Candidatus Palibaumannia cicadellinicola: one gene and its partner. The main gene of each other region encodes a partner of the protein of the gene in region 2 in a complex. Links are inferred from orthologs where the notes say so. Each region holds a gene or a part of one and is shown on either strand. Other genes may lie near its edges.

What was found. Proteins that work in one complex are often made in the same cells at the same time.
Region 1: the proteins of metK (region 2) and groL are in contact, whole or in part, in a cryo-EM structure (PDB 8P4O), measured with the Escherichia coli proteins. The link is inferred for Candidatus Palibaumannia cicadellinicola from one-to-one orthologs.

Annotation. Positions count from the first base shown.
Region 1 is NZ_CP008985.1:683,864-688,016, forward strand. Bases 643-3,482 are described here. They hold groL (chaperonin GroEL), read right to left. Parts: upstream 2,965-3,482; coding sequence 1,321-2,964; downstream 643-1,320. Other genes in these bases: efp (elongation factor P), read right to left, coding at 643-1,191; IM45_RS03255 (co-chaperone GroES), read right to left, coding at 3,036-3,329. In the rest of the region: miniconductance mechanosensitive channel MscM, read left to right, coding at 1-592; more of efp, read right to left, coding at 625-642; aspA (aspartate ammonia-lyase), read left to right, coding at 3,816-4,153.
Region 2 is NZ_CP008985.1:21,770-27,615, forward strand. Bases 1-2,894 are described here. They hold metK (methionine adenosyltransferase), read left to right. Parts: upstream 1-820; coding sequence 821-1,969; downstream 1,970-2,894. Other genes in these bases: nudE (ADP compounds hydrolase NudE), read left to right, coding at 1-446; metR (HTH-type transcriptional regulator MetR), read right to left, coding at 2,014-2,894. Also shown: more of metR, read right to left, coding at 2,895-2,925; metE (5-methyltetrahydropteroyltriglutamate--homocysteine S-methyltransferase), read left to right, coding at 3,028-5,307; DNA recombination protein RmuC, read left to right, coding at 5,692-5,846. UniProt on the Escherichia coli protein: Catalyzes the formation of S-adenosylmethionine (AdoMet) from methionine and ATP.

The DNA of each region.
Region 1 (4,153 bases), 660 kb from region 2 along the record:
GTCGAAGTTACAATGGTTAGTAGCGGCGTTAGGTGTGGGATTAGGGTTTGGTTTACAAGAAATTTTCGCTAACTTTATCTCTGGCCTAATTATCTTATTCGAAAAACCAATTAGGATCAGTGATACCGTTACTATCCGTAACCTGACTGGGAATATCACCCGTATTAATACTAGAGCTACAACGATTACCGACTGGGATCGTAAAGAAATAATCATGCCCAACAAAGCATTTATTACCGAACAGTTTGTCAATTGGTCACTGTCTGATACGGTAACGCGTGTCGTTTTAAATGTTCCCGCACCACCTGGCGCGAACATCGAACAGGTAACCCATATTTTAGTACAGGCTGCACGTCGCTGTCCGCTAGTATTAGAAATTCCTGCACCGGAAGCGTATCTAGTAGATTTGCAGCAGGGTTTACCACTTTTTGAATTACGTATGCACGTTGCTGAAATGGGTCACCGCATGCCTTTACGCCATCAGGTACATACACAGATTATCAACGAATACCGAGAACATGAGCTAGAATTACCATTTCCACCGTTTCAGTGGCGTACAGATCAGTTCCGCATCGATAAGTCAGTGTATTAAACCAAAACTAAACTTAAGAGTGATATGTAATTTTATTTAACTCTAGATACATACTCACTAGAGCGGGTGTCTACTTTAATTATTTCACCGTTCTGGATAAATAAAGGAACTTTCACGATTGCTCCAGTAGTTAAGGTCGCTGGTTTATAGCTAGTACTAACGGTATCACCTTTGATACCAGGATTGGTAGAAATAACTTCTAATTCAACAAATTTTGGTGGGGTTACGATAATAGGCTGACCGTTCCATAGGGTGAGTACACAAGCTGCTTGTTTGACTAACCATTTAGCATGGTCGCCAACAGCTTTCGCATCCGCAGCTAGTTGTTCAAAGTTATTATTATTTATAAAATACCATAAATAACTGTCCTTATATAGATAATTAAGGTGGAGATCTATTACATCAGCTGCTTCAACAGAATCACCAGACTTAAAAGTTTTTTCGAGCACCTTATCCGAAATAAGCTGACGTAGACGTACTCGGTTGAATGCCTGTCCTTTACCTGGTTTAACAAACTCATGATCGATAATCGCACAGGGTTCGCCATCTAACATGATTTTAAGACCAGAACGGAATTCGTTAGTATTATAAGACGTCATATCTATTTGATATTGCTGCAATAATGTATGAAGGATAGAAGGATATAAGATAAAAAACCCCAGCTAATACTCAGCTGGGGGATTAACGCGATTAGTCGCTTGTTGATTTATTACTTTTTTATGGGCAACTTACATCATGCCGCCCATACCGCCCATACCACCGCCACTCGAGGCGCCCATATCAGGCTTTTCTTCTTTGGGAAGATCTGTGACCATACATTCTGTAGTGATCATAAGACCAGCAATTGAAGCAGCATACTGTAGTGCAGAACGAGTAACTTTAGTTGGATCTAGTATACCCATATCAATCATATTACCGTACTTTTCTGTCGCTGCATTATAACCCATATTACCTTCACTTGCTTTGACGTTGTTGGCAATAACTGATGGTTCTTCACCAGCATTAGCCACGATCTGACGTAGCGGAGCTTCCATAGCACGTCGTGCTACTTTTATGCCAACGTTTTGATCTTCATTGTCGCCACGTAGTTCAGTAATACCGTTAGCCGCGCGAATGAGCGCTACGCCACCGCCTGCAACAACACCTTCTTCTACTGCAGCACGAGTAGAGTGTAGAGCATCTTCTACGCGGGCTTTCTTCTCTTTCATTTCAACTTCAGTGGCTGCACCAACTTTAATAACTGCAACGCCACCAGCTAATTTAGCTACACGTTCCTGTAGTTTTTCACGATCGTAATCAGAAGTAGCTTCTTCACGCTGTTGATTTATCTGTGTCACACGGCTATCAATTACTGCTTTATCGCCTACTCCATCGATAATAATCGTAGTATCTTTCGTAATAACAATCCGTTTAGCCTGTCCCATATCTTCTAGGGTAGCTTTTTCAAGTTCTAGACCGATTTCTTCGGAGATTACGGTACCAGCTGTAAGAACAGCAATATCTTGCAGCATTGCTTTACGGCGATCACCAAAGCCAGGTGCTTTTACTGCTGCGACTTTTACGATACCACGCATGGTATTAACCACTAAAGTAGCTAGAGCTTCGCCTTCTACATCTTCAGCTATCACTAAAAGTGGTTTGCTTGCTTTAGCCACAGCCTCTAATAACGGAAGCATTTCTCGGATATTGGATATTTTTTTATCAGCTAGTAAGATGAACGGATTTTCTAATTCTACGGTCCCGGTTTCTTGCTTATTGATGAAATAAGGAGATAAGTAGCCACGGTCAAACTGCATACCTTCAACTACATCCAGTTCGTCTTGTAAACCAGAACCTTCTTCAACAGTGATAACGCCTTTTTTACCTACTTTTTCCATCGCTTCAGCGATCAGAGTACCAACTTTTTCATCAGAGTTGGCGGATATAGTTCCAACTTGAGCAATAGCTTTGGAATCTGCACAAGGTACCGATAGTTTTTTCAATTCTTCAACAGCACCAATAACCGCTTTATCGATACCACGTTTCAGATCCATTGGATTCATACCAGCGGCCACTGCTTTTAGCCCTTCGTTAACTATAGACTGCGCTAGTACTGTTGCGGTAGTAGTACCATCACCTGCAGCATCATTAGCTTTTGAAGCTACCTCTTTCACCATCTGCGCACCCATATTTTCGAATTTATCTTCTAATTCTATTTCACGTGCAACAGAAACACCGTCTTTAGTGATGACAGGAGCGCCAAAAGACTTGTCTAACACCACATTACGACCTCTAGGACCTAGAGTAACTTTTACTGCATCAGCTAGAACGTTTACACCTCTAAGCATTTTGACGCGAGCTTCGTTACCGAATTTTACTTCTTTAGCTGCCATTTTATTTTCCTTAAACTTGTTTAGTTAACATAATTCAGCAAACTTATTTAGTTAACATAATTACGCGTGGATTACTTTTCAACAATGGCCAAAATGTCGCTTTCAGACATGATTAACACCTCATCATTATCTATTTTTTCTACCTTCACGCCATATCCGTCATTAAAAATTATGGTGTCGCCAACTTTCACATCTAACGCTTTCACTTCACCATTTTCTAGGCTACGGCCACGACCCACTGCCAGTACTTCTCCACGGGTAGATTTGCCTGCTGCAGAACCTGTCAGCATAATGCCACCTGCTGATTTAGATTCAACTTCTTTACGCTTTACGATAACACGATCGTGTAATGGACGAATTTTCATTGATAGCTCCCCTTAAAGAAAATTCAGGTCAATTTTGTATAGGATGGATGAATGTTGGGCATTTAATTATGCCACCTTCATGCGTTAATGATGGGGGCGTTAAAGAACGCTTCAAGGGTAAAAAAATAATTTTTTTTATTTTGCGTAATTTTTAGTCAAAATAATTACGATATTGAAATAAAATTTATCACTAAAATATAAGTGCTTACTATCATTTTCATGATGTTTTGTTTAGTAACGACAATTAAGCCTAAATTTAGATTTGGATGACAATATTAGTAAATCAATTTAACTCCCAAAAATAATCATAATAGCCACTACTTTCCTATTTAGCGAGGCTACACTCTCCTTCCTTAACCTTAAGTTTTAGGTTCATAATATATTTGTCATGTTCATAAGGCATTACATATTACATGTAGTAATTTATTAATTATAACAAAAAATATTTAAATGAATTATTTTATAAATTAAGGAAGTGACATGGCAATAGCAAATACGATCCGTATAGAAGAAGATCTACTTGGTACCCGTGAAGTTCCTGCTGCTGCCTATTATGGTATTCATACCTTACGTGCTAGCGAAAATTTTTATATTAGTACCGTACGTATAAGCGATATACCTATATTAGTGCGCAGTATGGTGATGGTTAAAAAAGCAGCAGCTTTTGCTAATAAGGAATTAAAAACTATGCCATCGGGTATTGCTGATATTATTACTCGTGCTTGTGATGAGATGCTGGTCAAAGGCCGCTGTATGGATCAGTTTCCAGTTGATGTTTTTCAGGGTGGAGCAGGCACCTCTATTAATATGAATATTAATGAAGT
Region 2 (5,846 bases):
GTGTTTGTAGAGTATACGAACGAATGCAGCCATCAGATCGTGAATCGGTAATGATAGTACCAGTCATAGATGATCACCTTTTGCTAATTCGTGAGTATGGTGTTGGTATTGAGGACTATGAGCTTAGCTTTCCAAAAGGACTCATCGATGCCGGCGAAGAAATTATGGAAGCTGCAAATCGTGAACTTATGGAAGAAGCTGGCTACGGTGCACAGAATTTCACATTTCTCCATAGCTTAACTATAGCGCCTTCTTATTTATCTAGTAAAATGAATATTGTGGTAGCCCAAAAGCTTTATCCACAAAAGCGGCAAGGCGATGAGCCAGAAACGTTGCCACTAGTTCGCTGGCCAGTATCACATATGTTAGCATTACTAAATGAAATAGATTTTTGTGAGGCACGTAATATCAGCGCGCTGTTTCTTGCCCACGCTTGGTTAAGATAGATGACGAGCCAATCAAAAATACAATAGTATAATTTTATATTAGAAATAGAGTTAGCTATCCTTATCTTTTGCATAATTTATGTAACTATAGCCTATAAACTATATCAAATTATTTATAGTTCATATACTATGTTTTTAATACGTTTGATTTGTTTTACATCAGCTGATCTATTGCAGCAATAAAAATTACTAGTAATTCTGGCAATCCTTAATTTAAGATAGCCATCTAGAAGTTAATACATCTATAACTGTGGCTCGGGTAGATAACATGATGCGTATTATCATTATCAAAGTATCGGTAAATAACTGATACTATCCCCAGCGCTATGCCGTCATAATCTCTATCTCAACCGTCTCTAAAGGTAAAAAGATCAATGGCTAAGCACTTATTTACATCGGAATCTGTTTCCGAAGGGCATCCTGATAAAATAGCGGATCAGATTTCTGACGCAGTGTTAGACGCTATCTTAGCACAAGATTTGAAAGCACGCGTTGCTTGTGAAACTTATGTTAAAACCGGTATGGTGCTGGTTGGTGGCGAAATAACCACCAGTGCTTGGATTGATATCGAAGAACTAACCCGCAATACCATCCGTGAGATTGGTTACACTCATTCAGATATGAAATTTGACGCTAACTCCTGCGCGGTTTTGAGTCTAATTAGTAAACAGTCGCCAGATATTAATCAGGGTATTGATCGTACTGATCCAATAGAACAGGGAGCGGGGGACCAGGGTTTGATGTTTGGTTACGCTACTAATGAAACAGATGTACTGATGCCAGCACCTATTACCTACGCTCATCGTCTTGTAGCGCGTCAGTCTCAGGTCCGTAAAAATGGTACCCTACCTTGGCTACGTCCAGATGCTAAAAGCCAAGTTACTTTTGCTTATGACAAAGGTAAAGTTATTGGTATCGATACCGTAGTACTTTCCACCCAACACGTAGAAAATATTGCGTTACCAAACTTACAAGAAGCGGTCATGGAAGAGATAATCAAACCTGTATTACCAGCTGAGTGGCTTTCTGCACAAACAAAATTTTTTATCAACCCAACTGGCCGTTTTGTCATCGGTGGCCCAATGGGTGATTGTGGCCTGACTGGTCGTAAAATTATCGTAGATACCTACGGTGGTATGGCTCGTCACGGTGGAGGCGCATTTTCCGGCAAAGATCCATCTAAAGTAGACCGTTCTGCCGCCTATGCAGCGCGTTATGTGGCAAAAAATATTGTGGCAGCAGGACTTGCAGAAAAATGTGAAATTCAGGTATCTTATGCAATTGGCGTCGCAGAACCTACTTCTCTTACCATCGAGACGTTCGGTACTGAAAAAATTCCAGCTAATAATCTAACTGCCTTAGTACATGAGTTTTTTGATTTGCGTCCTTATAGCTTAATCAGGATGCTTAATTTATTACAACCTATCTACCGTGAAACTGCAACTTATGGTCATTTTGGTCGTGAGCATTTTCCGTGGGAAAAGACTGACAAAGCAATACTATTGCGCGATGCAGCAACTTAAATAAGAAATAGTTGTAACTTTGTATTACGATTAACATCGAAATATTAAATAATAAATGTACGAGCCCGTACATATGGTAAATGTGCATAAGCATGTTGACGAGCTGACTTAATAAATGCTTCGGTCATTGGTTGATGCTGTTCACCATCACGTACTGCGGCATAGAGACGACTCCATAATCCTTCCCCCAGTGAGATAGTATCAATAAGACCTTGGCGCTCAAAACTTTCTACCACCCAGTGGGGTAATGCAGCAATACCCATATGTGCGGATACCATTTGAATTAATAGTAGAGTATTATCAACGGTTTTAAAGACTGGACTTATACCAGCGGGCTGCAGAAACTTACGCCAAATATCCATACGGCTACGCTGCACCGGATAAATAAGAAGTGTTTCCTCGCATAAATCATGGGGAGTAATAGCTAATTTATGAGCTAAATAATGAGTAGGTGCCAATACCAATCGAACTTCGTAATCAAATATTGGCGCGTAGTACAAACCACTGCGTGCTAAAATATCTGATGTTAGCACTAAATCTAATTTACCTTGTTGTAGCGCTGGTTGTGGATCAAAGGTAACGCCGGAGCGAAAATCCATTAGTACTTGTGGCCATTTTTCGTTAAATTTTGCTAGAGCTGGAGTAAGCCACTGAATACAGCTATGACACTCAATCGCCAAACGTATTGTGGTCTGATGTGGCTGCTGACAAGTCTGCAGCGCCTGTTGTACTTGTGGTAATATTTGTTCTGCAAGCTGCAGTAATATGTCACCCTGTGTAGTAAAACGTAGCGGCTGGCTTTTACGCACGAACAAACGAAAACCTAGGCGATGTTCGAGATCGCTAAATTGATGTGATAACGCTGATTGAGTTTGGTGAATTTGCGCTGCCGCAGCAGCCAACGAACCGCTATTACGCAACACCTGCAGAGTTCGAAGATGTTTTAGTTCGATCATGAGAGTGTTTCATCTAGAAGTGAATAATTTGCGCTTGTACACTCTACAGTACACCGTAATTATAGGAGTGTAAACATCTGGACGTCTTAATTGGAGAAGCTAATGGTAATTTTGAGTCATACACTAGGTTTTCCTCGCATCGGCTTGCACCGTGAATTAAAAAAAGCGCAGGAAAGTTATTGGAATGGTCATATAAATCAGCAACAGTTGCTTAACATAGGTCAAGAGCTTCGTGCACGTCACTGGCAACAGCAGAAAGATGCCGGGATAGATATACTACCAGTAGGTGATTTCGCCTGGTATGATCATGTGCTAACTACTAGCTTAATGCTAGATAATGTACCAGTACGTCACCGTAACGGCGATGAGCCAAATGATATTGATACCTTGTACCGCATTGGTCGTGGTAGCGCACCAACTGGGAAACCAGCAGTAGCTGCTGAAATGACTAAATGGTTTAATACTAACTATCATTATATAGTGCCAGAATTTACTGTGGGTCAAACATTTAACCTGGGTTGGACTCAGTTGCTAGAAGAAGTTGATGAGGCTCTAGCATTAGGCTACCGCGTTAAGCCAGTACTCCTTGGGCCAGTTAGTTACTTATGGTTAGGTAAAGTAAAAGGAACAAATTTTGACCGCCTATCGCTACTATCGGCACTATTACCAGTTTATCAGCAAGTATTAGTCGAACTTGCTAAACGTGGCGTAGACTGGGTACAGATCGACGAGCCAGCGTTAATACTAGAACTACCACCAGCATGGTGCTACGCTTACCATAGTGCCTATGAACATCTACAAGGATATACGAAACTATTACTAACTACTTATTTCGACAGCATCGCGCATCATCTGGAGATCATCACTACGCTATCGGTACAGGGGCTGCATGTTGATCTGATTGCTGGTGGCGATGACCTTAAAGCTTTACATCACCATCTACCATTAGACTGGGTGCTATCAGCTGGAGTAATAAACGGTCGCAATGTATGGCGTGCTAATCTACAAAGCTGGTTTGAGCAACTACGTTCATTAGTTGGTCAGCGAGAACTCTGGGTTAGCTCTTCTTGCTCACTTTTGCATAGTCCAATAGATTTAAGCATTGAGACTTCTATGGATAAGGAAGTTAAAAGTTGGTTTGCCTTTGCAATACAAAAATGTGCGGAACTAGGCTTACTACGTAGTGCGCTAAATCAGCAGGATCAGATTGAACAGCAAACTAAATTAGCTAATTACAGCGCGCCGATCCGCGCGCGTCAGGAATCAAAACAAGTTACAAATCCGCAAGTTCAAGCTAGGCTGGAGCAAATCACCAACGCTGATAGTCAGCGCCAGCAGCATTATGCTGACCGTATAAAAGTTCAGCGTACGCGATTTAACTTACCGATATTACCTACAACAACTATCGGTTCTTTCCCGCAAACCTCCGCAATCCGTAACTTACGTCTTAATTTTAAGAATGGACGCTTAGATGATGATAGTTATCGAATAGGTATTCGTGATCATATTAAGCAAGCTATTACTGAGCAGGATTTATTAGGTCTCGATGTTTTAGTACACGGAGAGGCCGAGCGTAACGATATGGTAGAATATTTTGGTGAGCATTTAGATGGCTTTATTTTTACCCAGAATGGTTGGGTCCAGAGTTACGGCTCCCGTTGTGTTAAGCCACCGATTATTGTCGGTGATATTAGTCGTCCACAGCCAATGACAGTAGAATGGGCGAGCTATGCTCAATCTTTAACTAAGAAACCTGTAAAAGGTATGCTAACTGGACCAGTCACGATTCTATGTTGGTCGTTTCCGCGCGAGGATATTAGTCGTCAAACTATAGCTAGACAGATAGCTTTAGCGTTGCGTGACGAAGTCATAGATCTCGAGCAGGCTGGAATAGGCATCATTCAAATTGATGAGCCAGCTTTACGCGAAGGATTGCCATTGAAACATTCTACCTGGCACGAGTATCTTAAATGGGCCGTAGAAGCATTCCGTCTGACCGCTGCAGTTGCTAAAAATCATACTCAGATCCATACCCATATGTGCTATAGCGAATTTAACGATATCATGGATTCTATTGCGGCGCTGGATGCTGATGTCATAACGATTGAAACCTCTCGTTCAGATATGGAGTTGCTTAAAATATTTAATAAGTTTCATTATCCTAATGATATTGGACCTGGGGTATATGATATTCATTCGCCTAACATACCAAGCGATGCTTCGATAATTAAGCTGTTGCGCAAAGCAGTAGAAAGTATACCAGTAGAACGTTTATGGGTTAACCCAGACTGTGGCTTAAAAACCCGCACTTGGTCAGAAACCCGTCAAGCTCTAGCAAATATGGTAACTGCAGCACGTAAACTGCGCGAAGAAAAGCTGTAACAATGCAAACGTACTACAAGTATACAGGTAATATACTAGTATTTTTTGGTAGATTAGGTTTGGTTTAATCTCTTACTAGTTTTTATTTTAGTTATATAATAGATGCTAAACAGGTAGCTAGTCTATAGATGAACATAGCTAGTTATCTGTTACTAGCACTGTAGTTTTGTTTCATACCCAATTATCAACTATAATAGTTTTAACCCGCAAGGTTAATAGCTTCTTTCATTTTTCGCATCTTCTTAATTAGTGCCTAACGAATTATAACCCACTACTAGAAACAAAGGTCTTAAGTAAACGCGGAATCAGCATATGATCACGTAAACGGTTATGGTAGGTGCGGTGCATACAATATTAACCCAAAATACTTGCTGGGAAAAACTCATGTATTTAATAATATTTTACAACGTGGGGAGCGCCCTGCTAGGCATGCTTAGCGGCTGGTTAATCACTCGTATTCAATATGATAAAAAACATCTCAAACGCCAGGCTGAATGGTCTCATCTGGCACAGACGTTACAGATGACTCATCAACAACA